DNA from 4 places in the Zhihengliuella flava genome. Region 2 is predicted to be linked to each of the others. Evidence: riboswitches for the same ligand, from Rfam matches in the RefSeq annotation. Region 2 holds a riboswitch; each other region holds the start of a gene.

Region 1 (4,192 bases), 450 kb from region 2:
CGCTCGGCCTGGGCCGCCGCCCGATCGGCGGCATCGGCGCGGGTCGCGTCCTCGGTCGTGATGGCCGCGGTGCGCTGCCGCACCTCGGCGCGCCGCACGCCCTCGGCCGCGGCACGCTCGGCCTTCGCGTCCTCCGACTCCTGGATCTGAGCCGCGACCTCGGCCGAGCGGTTCGGGCCCTGCTCGACGCCGGCGGCCAGCGTCAGCACCTCGCTCACCTTCTGGTCGGCGAACGCCAGCCAGTGCGGCAGCGGGGACGGCAGGTTGGTCTCAGCGGCGACGTCGTGCGGGACGTGCAGCAGGGAGGTGCTGGTGGCCACCGAGGCATCTGCCTCGAGGGAGGTGAGCAAGTCAGCGGAGGCGGCCAGATCGTTCCGCCAGACGTTGCGTCCGTCCACGATGCCGGCGACGAACCGGGTGTCCCCCAGCGCCTGCAGCGCCTCGGTGCCGGGGCGTGCGCCGCGAACGAGGTCCGCGTGGACGGCATCGACGCCGGCGGCGGCGAGTTCGGCGAGCGCCTGCCCCGGCGCGGCCGGGTCGCCCGCCGTGCCGTAGCCCGTGGTGACGAACAGTCCCGGGCGGGTGCCGGCGTCGTACCCCGCGGCATCGGCGAGCTCGCGGTAGGCGAGCACGGCGTCGTCAACGTGGGCGCTGCCGTGCTCGGTGGTGAGGGCTGGCTCGTCCAGCTGCACCCAGTCGGCCCCCGCGTCGGCCAGCTGCGCGATGACGCCGCGGTAGGCCGCGACGACGTCGTTCAGGCGATCGATCGGCCGGAAGGTCTCCGGCGCGCCGTCGGCCGCCTTTGCCAAGAGCAGGTAGGTCACGGGCCCGACGAGCACGGGGCGGAGCGTGGCGCCGCGGGCCCGATGGCGCCGCACGATCCCGGCGAGGCGGTCGGCCAGCGCGGCAAAGCTGGTCTCCGGTCCGATCTCGGGGACCAGGTAGTGATAGTTCGTGTCGAACCACTTGGTCATCTCCAGCGGGGCGCGCTCGGCGTCACCGCGGGCCAGCGTGAAGTACGCGTCGAGGCCAATTTCCCCGCCCGGCCCGGCCAGGTCAGCAAATCGGGCCGGGAGGGCGCCCAAGGCGGCCGTGGTGTCCAGCACCTGGTCGTACAGCGCAAAGTCCGCGGGAATGGCCGAGGACTCGGTCAGACCCAGCGCGCGCAGCCGCTCCACGGTGGCGTCCTGCAGCGACGCGGCGGCGGACTCCAGCTCCGCCTCGGTGCTGCGGCCGGCCCAGTAGGACTCGACGGCGCGCTTGAGCTCGCGCCGGGGGCCGATGCGCGGGTAGCCGAGGATGGTGGCGTTCGGGAACGTGGTCATGGTGACTCCTAGGGTGAGTGGGTTGAAATCAAAGGGAATGTGTTGGTGTGGCGGCCGGCTCAGGCGTGGGCGAGCGGCCGGTTCGCGGCCTCCGCGTAGGCGCTAGCCAACGCATTGGCGTCGCCGAAATCTGCGCCCGCCGCGTCCGCCGTCCCGGCGCCCGTGAGGCCGAGCTGGTCCACGACGGCGACGGAATCCACCGCGTCGTTGAACGTGTACAGGTGCAGGCCGGGGGCTCCTGCCACGAAGGCTTCATGGGCCAACGCGGCCGCGTGGTCGATCCCGATGCGGCGACGCTCGGCATCAGTCGACGCCCGCTCCAGCCGTGCCAGCAGCGCGGCGTCGGGGGCCAGCCCGGCCAGTTCCGCCAGCCGGGTCAGCCGCCGCACACTGTTGACGGGCATGATCCCCGGCACGATGGGGATCCGTACCCCGGCGGCGCGGGCGGCCGCCACGAGGTGGGCGTATTCGGCCGCGTCGAAGAAAATCTGGGTAATGGCAAAGTTCGCGCCCGCCCGTTCCTTGGCCAGCAACACCTCGACGTCGTGTTGGAAGCTCGGCGACTCGGGGTGGCGCGTGGGGTACGCGGCCACACCGATCGCCAGCCGCCCCGCGGCCAGCGAGGCGGAGCGGCGCGCCTCCACCTCGCGGATCAGCTCCACGAGGTACCGGGCGAAGGGCAGCTCGCCCGGCCCGACGGCGTCGTGCCCCGGGGGTAGATCGCCGCGCAGGGCCAACACCCCGCGCACCCCGAGTGCCACGAGGTGATTGACCAGGCGGTCCAGGGAGGCGCGGCTCTCCCCCACGCACGTCAGGTGGGCCAGCGGGCGCAGTCGGGTGTGTTCGATCAGGTGTCCGATCAGCTCGACGGAGGCCCGCCGCCGGGCGGGGCTCCCGTTGTAGGTGACGGACACGTAGTCGGGTGCCGTGGCCTCCAGCGCCGCAATCGTCTCGACGAGGCTGCCGGCGGCCGCCTCATTCCGGGGCGGATAGAGCTCGTAGGACAACGACGGTGCCGTCGATGCCTGCAGATCTGTCATCGTCTCTCCTCGCAGTTAGTGCGAAGGAGTACGCCACGCACACCCACCGGGTACGACGACGGTGGGCGTGGGGACCGTGGATGCGTCTCCATCGCTTCTGGCGGTAGCACCGTTCCGAGCCGGCAGGGCCGGGTCCGGATGGTTGCTGCGGCGTCGTCGAGCCAGATCTCTCAGCCGCTCTGGATGGGTTGTGGAACCAGACTGCGGTGCCGGCGGGAGAACGGACAAATGAGTCGGCGGCGGGCGCTTCACAGTGCTGCACATGACCCGCGATGACTCCGTGTGGCCGGATGTGTCCCCCGGAAATCCGGGGTGCCGCGTCTCACGCGCGTCATAAGACGTGATGATGACGCGGTACGTCGCGGTGTACCCGCGCCTGCGCCGGGAAACCGGCCGCGCCCGCAAAGAACGGCCGCAGCCTGCGCCGCTGGTAGCGTATGGCCCGTGCACACCACGATCCGAGCGCGGCTTCGCAGGGTCATCGCCATCTGGGCGGTGGCCCTGATCGTCGTCCTCGTGGCGGCCGGCGTGGCCATCGCCGTCGTCAATGCCAAGCACTTTGGTCCCGAACGCGTGGTGGCTGACTACGTGGCCGCTCTCCAGGAGGGCGACGGCGCCACCGCGCTCGGCTACCTCAACCTCGACGCCCCGGCCGAAGGCAATGGCCTGATGCTCTCCCGCGAACCGCTGGCGGCCTCCGCTGCGGCCCTCGGCGACGTGCAGATCGAGGAAGAAGACCGGGAGGGGGACCGCGCGTCTGTGCGGGTCTCCTACGGCGTAGAAGGCCGCGGCTACCACACCGACTTCCGGCTGGTGCGCACCGGCCAGCAGTGGCTGTTCTTCGACCAGTGGGACTTGCAGGTGGGAAAGCTGCCGCAGGTGCAGGTCAACGCGGCCAACACCACGGACGTTGTGGTCAACGGGACTGAGGCACCGCTCGAGGCCGGCGCGGCGACCTTCCCGGTCCTCCCGCCGGCGATCGTCACCGCGTCCTTTGAGCAGCAATTCTTCCGGGCGGAGGAAACCAGCCGCATTGTCACCGAGTACAGCGACGCCGAGGATCCCGTTCAGTTGGTGTCACAGCCCACTCAGGCGCTGACGGATGAGGTGGATCAGCAGGTGCGCGCCTACCTCGACGGGTGTACCGAGCAGCAAGTCCTCATGCCCGCCGGTTGCCCGCTGGCGTATGACACCGTCGACCGGGTGGACGCCAGCACCATCGACTGGGAGGTCGAGCGGTATCCGGAGATCCAGATCACGGGGTTCGACGGCGGCTGGGTCCTCGCCCCGCTGGAGGCGGACGTCTCCCTCCAGCTCACGGAACAGGACCTAGCCACCGGAGCGATGACGGACGTGGACGTGACGGAGACCTACACGTTCACTGCAAAGCTCGACGTGTCGACGTCGAACGTGACCGTCACCCCCGTCGCCGTCGAATAGCGCGCTACTTCACCGCGGGCAGCGAACCGGTGGCGGGGTTGTCATCCCGGATGACGAACCGCCCGCGCAGCACCAAGTACAGCGCCCACGCCCCGGCGAGGAGGGCAACGCCAGAGCCGAGCCCCACGGCCCAGCGCGCGCCGAGCGTGTCCCCGATGAAGCCAATCAGCGGCGCCCCAATCGGCGTCCCGCCTTGGACGACCGCCATGTAGACCGCCAGCACGCGGCCCCGATACTGCGGTGCCACGGACAGCTGAATGGACGTGTTGCAGCCGTTGAGGAACGTCACCGCCCCGAGGCCGACGGGCACCAGCGTGAGCGCATACCACCAGAAGGACGGCATGAGCGCACCGGCGACGCCAGCCACCCCGAACACGACGGCGCCGC
Region 2 (4,192 bases):
CCGTCTTGCGAGTAGCCGAGCTGGACGATCTTGGTGCCGGCATCGACGAGGCGGCGCAGCACCGCGCGCTCGGCGACGATCTCCGCATAGAAGCCCGCGTTGGCCGCCGTCGGGACGGACTGAATCAGGGTGTGCAAATACGCGGGGCCGCCGACGCGGGAAATGTCTCCGCGCTTGGTCAGCAAGTCCGCGACGGTGACCGCGTCCGCGGGTTCTCCACGGCCGTAGAGGTCAATGATGGCCTCATAGACCAGCTCATGGGACGGGCGATAGAAGTCCGGGCCGCGCAGGACTTCCACGCAATCGGCGATGGCGTCTTTGGAGAGCATCATGCCGCCGAGCACCGACTGCTCGGCGACGATGTCCTGCGGCGGGGTCCGCCCAGCGTCCGCGGAGTGCTCCTCGATCTCGCTGTGGGTCAGTGTCACCAAAGGTCCTTTCGCCGGCGCCGACGTTTGCCTCAATGATCCACCCGGCAGGGCACAAAATAGGTACGCGTTCGCGCGCGAGGCTGCTTGAACTGTAGGCCCCCTCAGCCCCCACGCCAAGGGAGTTATCCACAGGGGCTGTGGGTAAACGCGCCCAACCTGTGCACAGCGTGGGGACGACCCTGTGGACAGCGGATTATTTTCTCTCCTAAATACATTCTGACTAGTACTTTCATGTGTGTACAGGTGTGGATTCACACATTTTTGTCCCCAACCTTCAGCCTTCACTGAGGGTTGAAGGCCCGGAGAGGACACCCGGGTGTTGAAAACCAGCCCCACTTATCCACAGCTTGGCCCGGGTTACCCACAGACACGCCCGAACCCCGCGCACATGCTCCTCAAGGGTGATGCGCTCCGGGGACAAGCGCCGTAGATTAGTCACTAGGCACCGCGCGGATCGGCTCGGTGCGGCTTCGTCACGCGGGACTAGGAGGCACCAAGTGTTCGGTATTTCGGTCACGGAGGCACTGATCTTCCTCCTCGTCGTCGCGGCGATTGTCGCCGGACTGTGGTGGATCTTTAGCTCCCGGCCCCACTCCGGGCTCAGCGAAGAGGAACAGTACATTCAGCAGCTGAATCGCCAAGTCGAGGAGCAGCGGCGGCAGGACGAGCAGCGCGCGGAGCAGATTCGTCAAGAGAGCCAGCAGCGCTTGCCGCACTCGTCCTCCGCGACTCCCTCCGCGACACCGCAGGACCCCACCTCACCGCCGGCGGAGAACGGAATTCCGCAGGACCCCACGGCACCGCCCCTCGGCGAACCCATCGTCAAGCGCCTCACGGGGTCTCCCCGGTGGTGAAGCGCGCAGCGGCACCGGTCATGCAGCCGACCGACGTCGACCCCCGCGAGTTCATCGCGTCCGTCGAGAACGCGCGGCGCCGCGAGGACGCCTCCGTGCTCGTGGAGCTCCTGGAGGAGATCAGCGGCCACCCCGCTCAGATGTGGGGGCCGTCCATCATCGGATTCGGCAGCTATCACTACCGCTACGCGTCAGGCCACGAAGGCGACGCCCCGGCCCTCGGGTTCTCCCCGCGCAAGGCTCACCTCGTGATCTACGCGATTAACGACACGGAAGAATCCGCTGCAGCCCTTGCGGACCTCGGAAAGTACAAGCGCAGTACGGCCTGCCTTTACGTGAACAAGCTGGCGGACATCGACCCCGACGCGCTGCGCCGGTACCTCGTGGAGAGCTACCGTCACGTCATGGACGCGATGCACCGCCCGGACCCTGATAGCGGAACCACGGAGCGCGCCCGACGCGACTGACCGGCCGCGGGGCCACTGATTTAGTGGGCGAACGCCGGCTCGGCCAGGGTGGTAAAGCCCGAGTTGTGGAACAACAAGGGCCGCGCCTGGCTGGGGTGTGTGGAGTGCCCGTGCACCCGCAAGAGCACCACGTAGTGATCCCCCGCCTCGATCTGCTGCTCAACGCTGGTCTCCAACCAGAGGGAGGCGTCGCGGAGGAACAGGGACCCGGCGTCGTTGGTCTCGAGGGCGAGCCCAGCAAAGCGATCCCCGTCCCGCGAGGCGATCTGCTGGCAGACCCCCTGATGCTCGCTCGCGAGGATGGACACGCCAATTCGGCTGGCTTCGCTGACGATCGGCCAGGTCCGCGACGTCTTTTGGACGGCGAACATCACCAGTGGCGGGTCTAGGGACACCCCCACGGTGAAGGAGGAGGCCACGATCCCCTGCGGTCGGCCGTCGATCACGGCACAGAGCGCGGCAATACCGGAGGGGTGCTGGGCAAAAGCGTGCCGAAGGGCCAGCGGGGAAAGATCATCGGAAAGAACGGACGCGTGCGCAGTCATGCTCACCACCTGTCGTGCGGTACTTGCCCGACCGGTTTTCCGGTGGGCCGAATCGTCACCTGGAGCACCCCACTACCGAGGAGAGGGTTGCCGTTCAACGAGCCAGGGCTTTACGTTGAATCTCTTGATTCAGTCCCCACGTTACGGTCCGTGGCGCACCGTGGCCAAGGCGGGCCGCAATATTTCGCAAGGTTGCCACCGCCCCAGGGGCCACCAACGCCGAGGGGCGCGCCGTCGTCGTCCGTTAAACGCGTGAGGCCCCACCCACTCGGGGCGGGGCCTCACGGCCGAAGTCCGGGAGCGGCTATCGCCGCGGCCAGTTACTTCTTCTTGGCAGCCGGGACGACCTGCAGCGCGATGGTTGCGGAAACGTCCTCGTGCAGACGCACGGTGGCCTCGTAGTTGCCGGTGGCCTTGATGTGCTCCGGCAGCTCGACCATGCGCTTGTCGATGGAGCCGAGCCCCGCGGCCTCAACGGCCTGCGCGACGTCGGCGCCCTTGACGGTGCCGAACAGACGACCGGAGTCGCCCGTCTTCACCTGCACCTTGACCGGCTTGGAAGCCAGCTTGGCGGCAACCGCCTTGGCCTCTTCCAGCGAGGCAACGGCGCGGGCAGCGCGGGCGGCCTTGATGGACTCGACCTGCTTCTCGCCACCCTTGCTCCAGGTCACGGCGAAGCCGCGCGGCAGAAGGTAGTTACGTGCGTAACCGTTCTTCACCTCGACGATGTCGCCAGCGGTACCGAGACCGGTCACTTCGTGGGTCAGAATGAGCTTAGCCATAGTTGTTGTCCCCTTCCCTTAGCCGCGGCCAGCGCCGGAGTAAGGCAGCAGGGCCACCTCACGGGCGTTCTTGATGGCCTGCGCAATCTTGCGCTGCTCCTGCACGGACACGCCGGTCACGCGACGAGCACGGATCTTGCCGCGATCAGAGATGAACTTACGCAGCAGGGCGACGTCCTTGTAGTCGATGACAGTGATGTCAGCGGCCTTCAAGGGGTTGGACTTTGGTTTGGGCTTGCGAATATCAGCCTTAGCCATCGTGGAGCTCCTTAGTGTGTGGAGCCCGCAGAGTGTTCTGCGGGATGGTGAATAGAAATAGGTTTAGAAAGGCGGTTCGTCGTTCCCAGCGCCCCAACCGCCACCGTTGTTACCACCGGTGGAGGGAGTGGACCAGGGATCGTCGGCCGGGGCGCCCCAGCCGCCACCGGCGTTGCCGCCGGACTGCTGCTGCGGTGCGGCGTTGCCGCCGCCAAAACCGGCATTTCCGCCGCCGAAGCCGCCTGCGGGAGCACCGCCGCCGAAGCCACCCTGATTGCCTCCACCGCCATTGCGCTGGGTGCGGGTGACCTTAGCGGAGGCGTAACGCAGGGAGGGGCCGATCTCGTCGACATCCAGCTCCATGACGGTGCGCCGTTCGCCTTCCTTGGTGTCGAACGAACGCGACTTGAGCCGACCTTGGGCCACAACACGCATGCCCTTGGTCAGCGTCTCGGCGACATTCTCGGCAGCGTCGCGCCACACCGAGGAGCGCAGGAACAGCGTTTCGCCGTCCTTCCACTCGTTGGTCTGGCGGTCGAACGTCCGCGGGGTGGAAGCGATGGTGAAGTTGGCCACCGCAGCGCCCGACGGGGTGAAACGCAATTCCGGGTCACCGGTGAGATTACCGATGACCGTAATGACTGTCTCGCCTGCCATGACTGTCTCCTGACGTGTCGGTTCGTTCGATTACTCGAGCAATTCCCGCAGGGGAATTACTTGGCGGAAACCTTCTGATCCTCCGGGCGGATGATCTTGGTGCGCAGGATCGTCTCATTCAGAGACAGCTGGCGATCAAGCTCGGCAGAGGTTGCCGGGGTGGCGGTGAAGTTGACCACGGCGTAGATCGCCTCGGAC
Region 3 (4,192 bases), 310 kb from region 2:
ACGCCGCCCGCGACCAGCTGCTCCGGCGTGAGCTGCTGGTGGGTGGTGGAGGCCGGGTGCAGCACCAGCGTGCGCGCGTCGCCAATATTGGCTAGGTGGCTGGCCAACTGGAGCGACTCAATGAACGTCGCCCCCGCTGCGCGTCCGCCCTGGACACCGAAGCTGAAGACCGAGCTGATGCCCCGCGGGAACAGAGCCTGCGCCCGTTCGTACTGTGGGTGGGACGCAAGCCCCGCGTAGTTGACGTAGCTGACGCGCGGATCCGCCTCCAGCCATTCGGCCACCCGGCGCGCATTGGAGACGTGTTCTTCCATGCGCTGGGCCAGCGTCTCCACGCCCTGCAACAGCTGGAACGCGGACTGGGCCGGGAGCGAGGGGCCGAAGTCGCGCAGCTGCTCGCTGCGTAGCTTGGTCAGGAAGCCGTACTCGCCGAAGTTCGCCCACCAGGAAACGTTGCCGTAGCTCGGCACCGGCTCCGTCATGGTGGGGAAGTTGCCGTTGCCCCAGTTGAAACGCCCGGACTCAATCACCACGCCGCCGAGCGTGGTGCCGTGCCCGCCCAAGAACTTGGTGGCGGAGTGAATGACGATATCCGCGCCGTGCTCGATCGGCCGCAGGAGGTACGGCGGCGTGAGCGTGGAGTCCACCACGAGGGGAACGCCGGCGGCGTGCGCGACGTCGGCCAGGCCCGGCAGGTCGACCACGGTGCCGGACGGGTTGGACACCACCTCGGTGTACACGGCCTTGGTGTTCGGCTGGATGGCGGCGGCGAAGTCGGCGGCCTCCGTGGAGTCCACGAACGTGGTCTCGATGCCGAAGCGGCGCAGGCTCACATCCAGCTGCGTGATGGTGCCCCCGTACAGGCGTGAGGAAGCGACGATGTGGTCGCCCGCCTGGGCGAGCGCCGCGAAGGTGACGAACTCCGCGGACATGCCCGACGCCGTCGCGACCGCCCCAATGCCGCCCTCCAGAGCGGCCATGCGCTCCTCGAAGGCCGCGACGGTCGGGTTCCCGATGCGCGAGTAAATGTTGCCGTACTTTTGCAGCGCGAACAGGTTGGCGGCGTCGTCCGTGTCCTTAAAAACGAAGCTCGTGGACTGGAAGATCGGCACGGCCCGGGCGCCGTGCTCGGCATCCGGCGTCCCGCCGGCGTGCAGTGCGCGGGTGCGGAACCCGAACTGGTGGTCGGTCATTTAGGCGGTAGCTCCTTCGAAGTGGGTGACAGGCAGCAGGTCGGTGTTCAGCTCGGTGCCGTGCTGGCGGGCCAAGTCCGCCTCCAGCTCGCGAACGATCGGCAGCACGTCGCGGCCGAAGGCTTCGACTTCCTCCTGGAAGTGCAGGTAGCAGGTGAGCATGAGGTTCACGCCGATCTTCTTGAATTCGATGATGCGCTCGGCGATCTGTTCCGGGGTGCCGATCAGCTTGGACCGGAAGCCGTCGTTGTACTGGACCATGTCCTCAAACGTCGAGTCTGCCCACATGCCCTTGCCGTCCTGCGTGGACTGCCCGGCCTCCTTGACGGCCTCGGCGAAGCCCTCGACGGCCGGCCGGTGCGCCTTGGCGATAATCTCCCGCAGCGTCTCCGTGGCCTCGGCCTCGCTATCGCGGGCGATGACGAACCCGTTCAGGCCGAACTTCGGCGGCTGGGGTGCCCGGCGGGCACCGGACGCGGCGGCGGCCACGACGCCGGCGATGTTCTCCTGGAAGCCCTCGAGGGAGCGGCCGTTGGAGAAATACCAGTCGGCCGTCTTGCCCGCGGCGGCCTGGGCGGCCGTCGAGTTGCCGCCGAAGAAAATCTCCGGGTGCGCGCGCCCGGGGATGTCCAGCGGGGCGGGGTTCAGGGTGAATTCATCGATGTTGTAGTAGTCGCCGGAGTAGGAGAATCCCTGCTCGGTCCACAGCCCGCGGAGGATGTCGATGAATTCCTGCGTGCGGTCATACCGTGCGTCGTGCTCCAGCCACGGCAGGCCGAACTTGGTGAATTCGTCCTTGAGCCAGCCGGAGACGATGTTCACGGCGGAGCGCCCGCCGGAGATGTGGTCCGCGGTGATGATGAACTTGGCCAGCACGCCCGGGTGCCACATGCCGGGGTGCACCGCGGAGATGATGTTCAGCCGCTCCGTGGCGCCGAGCAGGGCCAGGGAAAAGCTGGTGGCCTCGTGCTGCTTGTCGGCACCGTAGCTGGCGGCGTAGCGCGTCTGCGTCAGCGCGTACTCGAAACCGGAGTGTTCCGCGATCTGGGCCAGCTTCTTGTTGTAGTCGAAGTCCCAACTGGTGCGCTGCTCGATCGTGGAGACGACGAGCCCACCGGAGACGTTGGGCACCCAATAGGCAAATTTGAGAGGGGTCTCCAGATCGGCGACCGGGCTGATAGAAGCGCTCATCGAAGCTCCTTGCGAACGGTCGCGCGCCGTGTTGTCCACGCCGCGCGAGGGTGTATGGGGCTCCCGAGGACAACGATGACCCACGGCACTGGCGGTGCCGGTGGACCAAGAAAGCGTGAAGCTTCTCCATCGTTTCTGGCAGTAGCACCTTTCCGGATGAATCCGGGTGGTTGCTGCGGCGTCGTAGAGCCAGATCTCTCAGCCGCTCGGGATGGTTGCTCTTCTAGTGTGAAGCCAACATGACGCCGCAGCAAGGAATGTTTACGCCGGTTGCGTCATGAACCGCGGCGCGGCCTAGAGAAAGTCGAGGCACAGCGCGGCCGAGAAGCCGGCCGTCGCGGCGATGCCGGTGGCGAGGTGCTGATCCTCGAAGGCCTCCGGGATCATGGTGTCGACGATCATGGCCAAGATGGCCCCGGCGGCGATCGCGTTGATGCCGGCCACCAGCGCTGGCGGCGCGGATTCGAGCGCCAGGAACCCCACCAAAGACGCCACGCCACACAGCACGGTCAGGCCCGCCCAGATGCCGAAGATGTAGGAGGCGGGGCGCTGCGCCCGCTTCATGCCGGCCGTGCTGGAGAGGCCCTCCGGGATGTTGGAGAGGAACACGGCGCCGAGCATTGCGGGGTTCACCGCGCCAGCCGTCACCATCGACAGGCCGAGCACCAGGGACTCCGGAATCCCGTCCAGTAGGGCGCCGACGGCGATCGCCGTGCCGCTGCCGGGGACGTCCTGTTCCGCCGGTTGCTGGGCGCCGGAGCGTTTGCGGTGCCGGGCACCGCGCGCCGCGAGCAGCGCGTTGGTGGCCACGAAGACGACGGCGCCGGCGAGCAGCCCGAACACGGTGGGCCAGAGTCCCCCGGTCTCCACCGCTTCACCGACGAGCTCGAAGGCCAGAGCCGCCAAGAGGACCCCGGCGCCGAAGGCCATGATCGCGGCGACCACCTTTTGCGGCACCCGGAAGAACCACGCGGCGGCGGAGCCGATCAACAGGGCCAGACCGCCGGCCGCACCGACGGAGAACGCCACGATCCATTCGGGCATACCTACCTCCTTGTGGGCCCAGCCTAGCCGCGGACGGGCCGCGACGTGCCCGTCGTGTGAGGGCGGGTCGGTAGGGTGGGCCCATGCTTGAGTTGTCCGCAGCGGAGGCCCGCCGCGCCGTCGTCAACGCCCACTTCGCCGTGCCCGCCGCGCACGCGTCCGACGTGCTGGAGAACGAACGCCTCATCCAACTCGACGGCATCAGCCGGGTGGACAAGGCCCACCGGTTGACCGTCGCCGCGCGCCTGAGTGCGCGGCACCGCGCGCAGGGGTACGACGCCGGGCTCTGGGGCAGTGCCACTGCCCGTTCCTTTGAGACGTTCACGGACGTCGCCTGCCTGTTTCCGCTGGGGGACTGGCCCCTGTTTGAGCTTTCCCGGCGCGGCTTTCGGGACCGGATGGCCGCGAAAGGGACCACCCCTCCACCAGAGTTGAAGGACAGCATCCTGCGGATCGTCGCCGACGCCGAGGGCGGGGCCACCATTGGGGACATCGAAGACGGCGGCCCGCGCGGCGGTAGCTGGGGCTGGAGCGAACGGCAAAAGGCCGCGGAGTTCATGCTCTGGTGCGGGGAGCTCGTGTGCACGCGGCGCAGCGGGATTAAACGCCTCTTCGACCTGCCGGCCTCCCGCATCCCCGCCCACCTGTTGAACGCTGAGCTCAGCGAGCAGCGGATGCTCACCGGGCTGGTGGCCTCCGCGCTGCGCGCCCTCGGCCTCGCCACGGTCCCGGACCTGCGCCGGCACTACCGCCTCAGCGCCGAT
Region 4 (4,192 bases), 320 kb from region 2:
AGGCGTCGATCACGGTCTGGGCCAGCTCGGGCTCGTTCTCGAGGAAGTCCTCGGTGGCGTTGAGGAATCCGTACGTGTTGAAGTCCAGGTTGCGGTACATCAGCTCCGCGCCCTCTTCCTCGGCGCCGGCCATGATCGGGTCAAGGCCTGCCCACGCGTCCACGGAACCGTTGTTCAGCGCCGACCAGCCGTCGGCGTGCTGCAGGTTCTCCACCGTGACGTCGTCAATGGTCATCCCGTGCTCCTGCAGGGTCTGCACCAAGAAGAAGTAGGGATCCGTGCCCTTGGTGGCGGCGATCTTCTTGCCCCGCAAATCCTCGACGGAGGCGATGTCCGAGCCCTCCGGCGTGACAATCGCGGACCATTCCGGCTGCGAGTACATGGCGATGGTCTTGATGGGCGTGCCGTTGGCGCGGGCCAGCAGGGCGGCGGAGCCAGCGGTGGATCCCACGTGCAGCGCCTCGGAGCGCAGCCCCTCGTTGGCCTTGTTGGAGCCGGCGGACTGCAGCCAGTTCACCTCGACGCCCTCGTCCTCGAGCGTCTCCTCCAGCCAACCCTGATCCTTGATGATCAGGCTCAGCGGGTTGTAGGTGGCGAAGTCCACGTTGAGGGTCTCCGCGCTGGCTTCGGCATTCTCGCCGGCGCAGCCAGTGAGGGCCACGGTGGCGGCCACGGCGGTGGTCAGTCCCAGCAGGCGGTGGGTGCGGGTCAAAGATTTCATGATGCTCCTGATGATGAGTGCGAGGTGATGCGGTACGGAAAGGTGTGTGGGGCCGGGCGGTAGCGCGGCGGGGAGGTGAGCGCCAGGCGTGGGTGGGCCGGGTGCGCCCGGTGCGTGGGGCGGCCGCTCATCGAGGTGAACGACGGCGGCGCGTCGGTGGGCGCCGGACGACGCCGTCGTCCTAGTGCCGGTGGGGGTCCACGCCGAGCTCTTCGAGCAGGCGTGAGCGCAAGGCGCTGAGCTCTGTTCCGGAACGGTCCCGCGGGCGCCGACCGGGGACCTCAAGGCATTCGGCGACGGTGGCGCCGTCGGTGCCCGGCGTGCGGCCGAGGACCAGGATGCGGTCCGCGAGTTGGAGGGCCTCATCCACGTCGTGGGTGACCAGCAGAATGGTTGCCGGGTGCTTGGCGTGAATGTCCAGCAGCAGGTCCTGCATCTTCAAGCGCGTGAGCGCATCCAGCGCGCCGAACGGCTCGTCTAGCAGGAGGACGCCGGGCCGGCGGGCCAGTGCGCGGGCGAGCGAGGCGCGTTGGGCCATGCCGCCGGAGACCTCGCGCGGCCGGTGATCGGCGTGCGCGGCGAGTTCTACGTGCTCCAACAGTTCCGTGACCAACTGCTGGCCCGCCGACTTGTCGGTGCCGCGCGGCAGGCCCACCGCGACGTTGTCCCGAATCGACTTCCACGGCAGCAGGCGGGGTTCCTGGAACGCGAACGCCGCGGACTCGGCGATGCCGGTCACCGGTGTGCCGCCGATCCGGACGGCGCCGGTGGTGGGGGAATCCAGCCCGGAGACGGCGCGCAGCAGCGTGGATTTGCCGCAGCCGGAGGGCCCGAGGATGGCCAGGACCTCTCCGGGGCGCACGTCAAGGGTGATGTCCCGCAGCACGGTGGCGGAGCCGAAGGCCTTGGACACCGCGTCGAAGGTCACGGGCAGGGCGCGCTCCGAGGCGACGGGCGCGGCGGTGCTGGCCGTCGTGGCTGCAGCGGGGGACAGCGTAGAGGAAGTCATGCTCATCTCCATCGGTCCTGGCGTTAGCACCTTTCCGTCATGACGGATGGTTGCTGCGGCGTCGACGAGCCAGATCTCTCAGCCGCTCTGGATGGTTGGTGTGCACTACTAAAGACTGAACATGACGCCGAGCGCAACGTCGTGGGCCTTCATGTGACGCGATGTTGAGCCATCGGCGGCCTCGAAGACGCGCTGTGGCGTCCGGACCGGCCCCTCAATCCGTGTTTAGTAAACGTTTGCGTGGCCCAAATCACCACCTCTAGTGTCGAGGGCAGTCGTCACGCAAACGATTACGTGACGACGCCGGATGCGGCACTGCTTACGCAACACAGGCGCCGGGTGCCGTCCGGCAGGCGAGGTCTCAACGGGAGGGAGAAGAACGTGGCGACGATCCGCGAAGTGGCAGCTCGAGCGGGCGTCTCCGCCGCCACGGTGTCGCGCGTCGTTAACGGCGTTCCCGGCTTTTCTGAAGGGACCCGGGAGCGCGTGAAAGCCGCCATCGACGAGCTCGGCTACGAGCCAGACTCGCTTGCCCGCGGCCTGAAGACCTCGCAAAGCGCCCTTCTCGGCGTCTTGGCGCCGGCGGTGTCCGACGCCTTGGCCTCCCAAATCCTCAGCGGCGTGGAAAGTGCCGCGCGGGAATCCGGGCACGCCGTCATGCTGGGACGCACGGGAGCTGGCGCCGAGCTGGCCACCGACTACCTCAGGACGCTCCGGGCCTACCGGCCCGCCGGCGTCGTCCTCATTTCCTCCGCGATCACTCCGGACATGCGCCGCGCCGCGGGATCGCGCATCCCCCTGATCTCCGTGGCCATTCGCAAGGGCAGCGAGTTCGCCAGCATCGCGATCGACGACGAGCTGGCGGCCTATGAGGGGACCAAAGCACTCCTCGACGCCGGGCACCGACGCATTGGGCTCTTGGCCGGGGACGAGTCGTCGGTCCTCGTGAACAAGCCTCGCGAACGCGGCTACCGCCGCGCGATGGCTGAGGCCGGGGCCACACCGCTGGAAGAGCGTGGCAACTCGCTCTATGAAAGCGCACTTCCGGCCCTCGAGAGACTGTGGCGGCGCGACCCCGGCCTGACCGCAATCTTTGCCCTCAGCGATGAGATGGGCGCCGCCGCCGTCAACGAGGCGCAGCGCCGAGGCCTCCGCGTCCCGGATGATCTTTCCGTGCTGGGATTCGATGACACGCCAACCTCCCGGCATGTCCATCCGCCCCTCAGCACGGTGGCCCAGCCCTTGGTACCCATGGGCGAACTCGCCGTCAGAGTTCTGCTTGGCGAACACGGAAGAAACCGCATCCTGCCGCACCGATTGATCACGCGGGGAACCACCGGCCCCGTGCCTGCCTACTCGCCCTAGCGATTCCCACACACCCACCATCGCGCCGCTGACTGGCCGCGTTCGACACGCGAGTCCGCAGCGCCGTACTGAGTCCTGCCCAGAAACCCTGTTCATCAACCCGCCCGCACCACCGTTCCACGAGGAGAAACATCATGAAGCAACGTCGCTCGAATCGTCCCTTCGCCGTCACGGCCATCGTCTCCATCGGCGCCCTCGCGCTGACCGGCTGCAGCTCGGCCGCGAGCTCTGAATCCGGTGACCCGCAATCCTTCGAAGGGCGAGGTCCCATCACCTATGTCAGCAGCCCGGATTCCTCCGGGGCAGCGCAGGAAACCATTGACGCCTGGAACGCGGAGCACCCGGACGAGCAGGTGGAGTGGATCGAGCTCCCCCTAGACGCCGATCAGCAGCGTCAGCAAATGGTGCAGAACGCCCAACTCGAATCGGACACCTACACGGTTCTCAACCTCGATGTGGTGTGGACCAGTGAATTCGCCGCCAACCGCTGGATTGCTCCGTTGCCCGAAGACGAGTTGCCGGTGGCGGAGATGATCCCCGCGACGGTTGAGGCCGGCACGTACGCGGATCAGCTCTTTGCCGCCCCGTATTACACCGATGGGGCGCTGCTCTATGGGCGGTCTGACCTGTTGGACGCGGCCGGGGTGCAAATGCCGCAGACGTGGGATGAGATGCAGGCTGCGTGCGATGCGGTGTTGGCGTTGCCTGAGGCCGAGGGCATGAGCTGCTACGCCGGGCAGTTCGACAAAAATGAGGGCCTGACGGTGAACTTCAGCGAGGCCGTCACCTCCGCCGGCGGCACCCTGTTTACTGAAGACGGGCAGCCCAGCGTTGACACGCCGGAAGCCCTGACGGCGCTCAACTTCCTGGTGGACGGATTCGAGTCGGGAATGATCCCGGAAAAGGCCATCACCTTCCAGGAAGAACAGGGGCGTCAGGCCTTCCAAAGTGGTGACCTCGTGTTCCTGCGCAACTGGCCATACATCTACAACCCGCTGAGCGCCGAGGACGGGTCCAGCGAGGTAGCGGGGAAGTTCGAGGTTGCCCCGATCCCGGGCTTGGAGAGCACGGGCGTTTCCACGCTGGGCGGCCGGAAT

What was found. Region 2 has a riboswitch for S-adenosylmethionine ahead of IW252_RS07220 (flavin reductase family protein). Riboswitches for the same ligand answer to the same signal wherever they lie in the genome.
Region 1: another riboswitch for S-adenosylmethionine. It lies ahead of IW252_RS05135 (methylenetetrahydrofolate reductase); the one in region 2 lies ahead of IW252_RS07220 (flavin reductase family protein).
Region 3: another riboswitch for S-adenosylmethionine. It lies ahead of sfnG (dimethylsulfone monooxygenase SfnG); the one in region 2 lies ahead of IW252_RS07220 (flavin reductase family protein).
Region 4: another riboswitch for S-adenosylmethionine. It lies ahead of IW252_RS08790 (ABC transporter ATP-binding protein); the one in region 2 lies ahead of IW252_RS07220 (flavin reductase family protein).

What each region holds. Positions count from the first base shown of each region.
Region 1 is NZ_JADOTZ010000001.1:1,108,537-1,112,728, forward strand. It holds gene metE (5-methyltetrahydropteroyltriglutamate--homocysteine S-methyltransferase) at 1-1,325, opposite strand, end outside; gene IW252_RS05135 (methylenetetrahydrofolate reductase) at 1,385-2,365, opposite strand; SAM riboswitch class I at 2,451-2,555, opposite strand; gene IW252_RS05140 (nuclear transport factor 2 family protein) at 2,810-3,805, shown strand; gene IW252_RS05145 (MFS transporter) at 3,810-4,192, opposite strand, start outside.
Region 2 is NZ_JADOTZ010000001.1:1,563,449-1,567,640, forward strand. It holds gene dnaB (replicative DNA helicase) at 1-428, opposite strand, end outside; gene IW252_RS07210 (hypothetical protein) at 929-1,285, shown strand; gene IW252_RS07215 (DUF1801 domain-containing protein) at 1,279-1,752, shown strand; gene IW252_RS07220 (flavin reductase family protein) at 1,773-2,297, opposite strand; SAM riboswitch class IV at 2,312-2,427, opposite strand; gene rplI (50S ribosomal protein L9) at 2,618-3,079, opposite strand; gene rpsR (30S ribosomal protein S18) at 3,098-3,337, opposite strand; gene IW252_RS07235 (single-stranded DNA-binding protein) at 3,401-3,994, opposite strand; gene rpsF (30S ribosomal protein S6) at 4,051-4,192, opposite strand, start outside.
Region 3 is NZ_JADOTZ010000001.1:1,873,365-1,877,556, forward strand. It holds gene IW252_RS08705 (O-acetylhomoserine aminocarboxypropyltransferase/cysteine synthase family protein) at 1-1,193, opposite strand, end outside; gene sfnG (dimethylsulfone monooxygenase SfnG) at 1,194-2,384, opposite strand; SAM riboswitch class I at 2,508-2,602, opposite strand; gene IW252_RS08715 (ZIP family metal transporter) at 2,679-3,428, opposite strand; gene IW252_RS08720 (DNA glycosylase AlkZ-like family protein) at 3,512-4,192, shown strand, end outside.
Region 4 is NZ_JADOTZ010000001.1:1,888,431-1,892,622, forward strand. It holds gene IW252_RS08785 (aliphatic sulfonate ABC transporter substrate-binding protein) at 1-721, opposite strand, end outside; gene IW252_RS08790 (ABC transporter ATP-binding protein) at 903-1,730, opposite strand; SAM riboswitch class I at 1,736-1,828, opposite strand; gene IW252_RS08795 (LacI family DNA-binding transcriptional regulator) at 2,112-3,095, shown strand; gene IW252_RS08800 (ABC transporter substrate-binding protein) at 3,230-4,192, shown strand, end outside.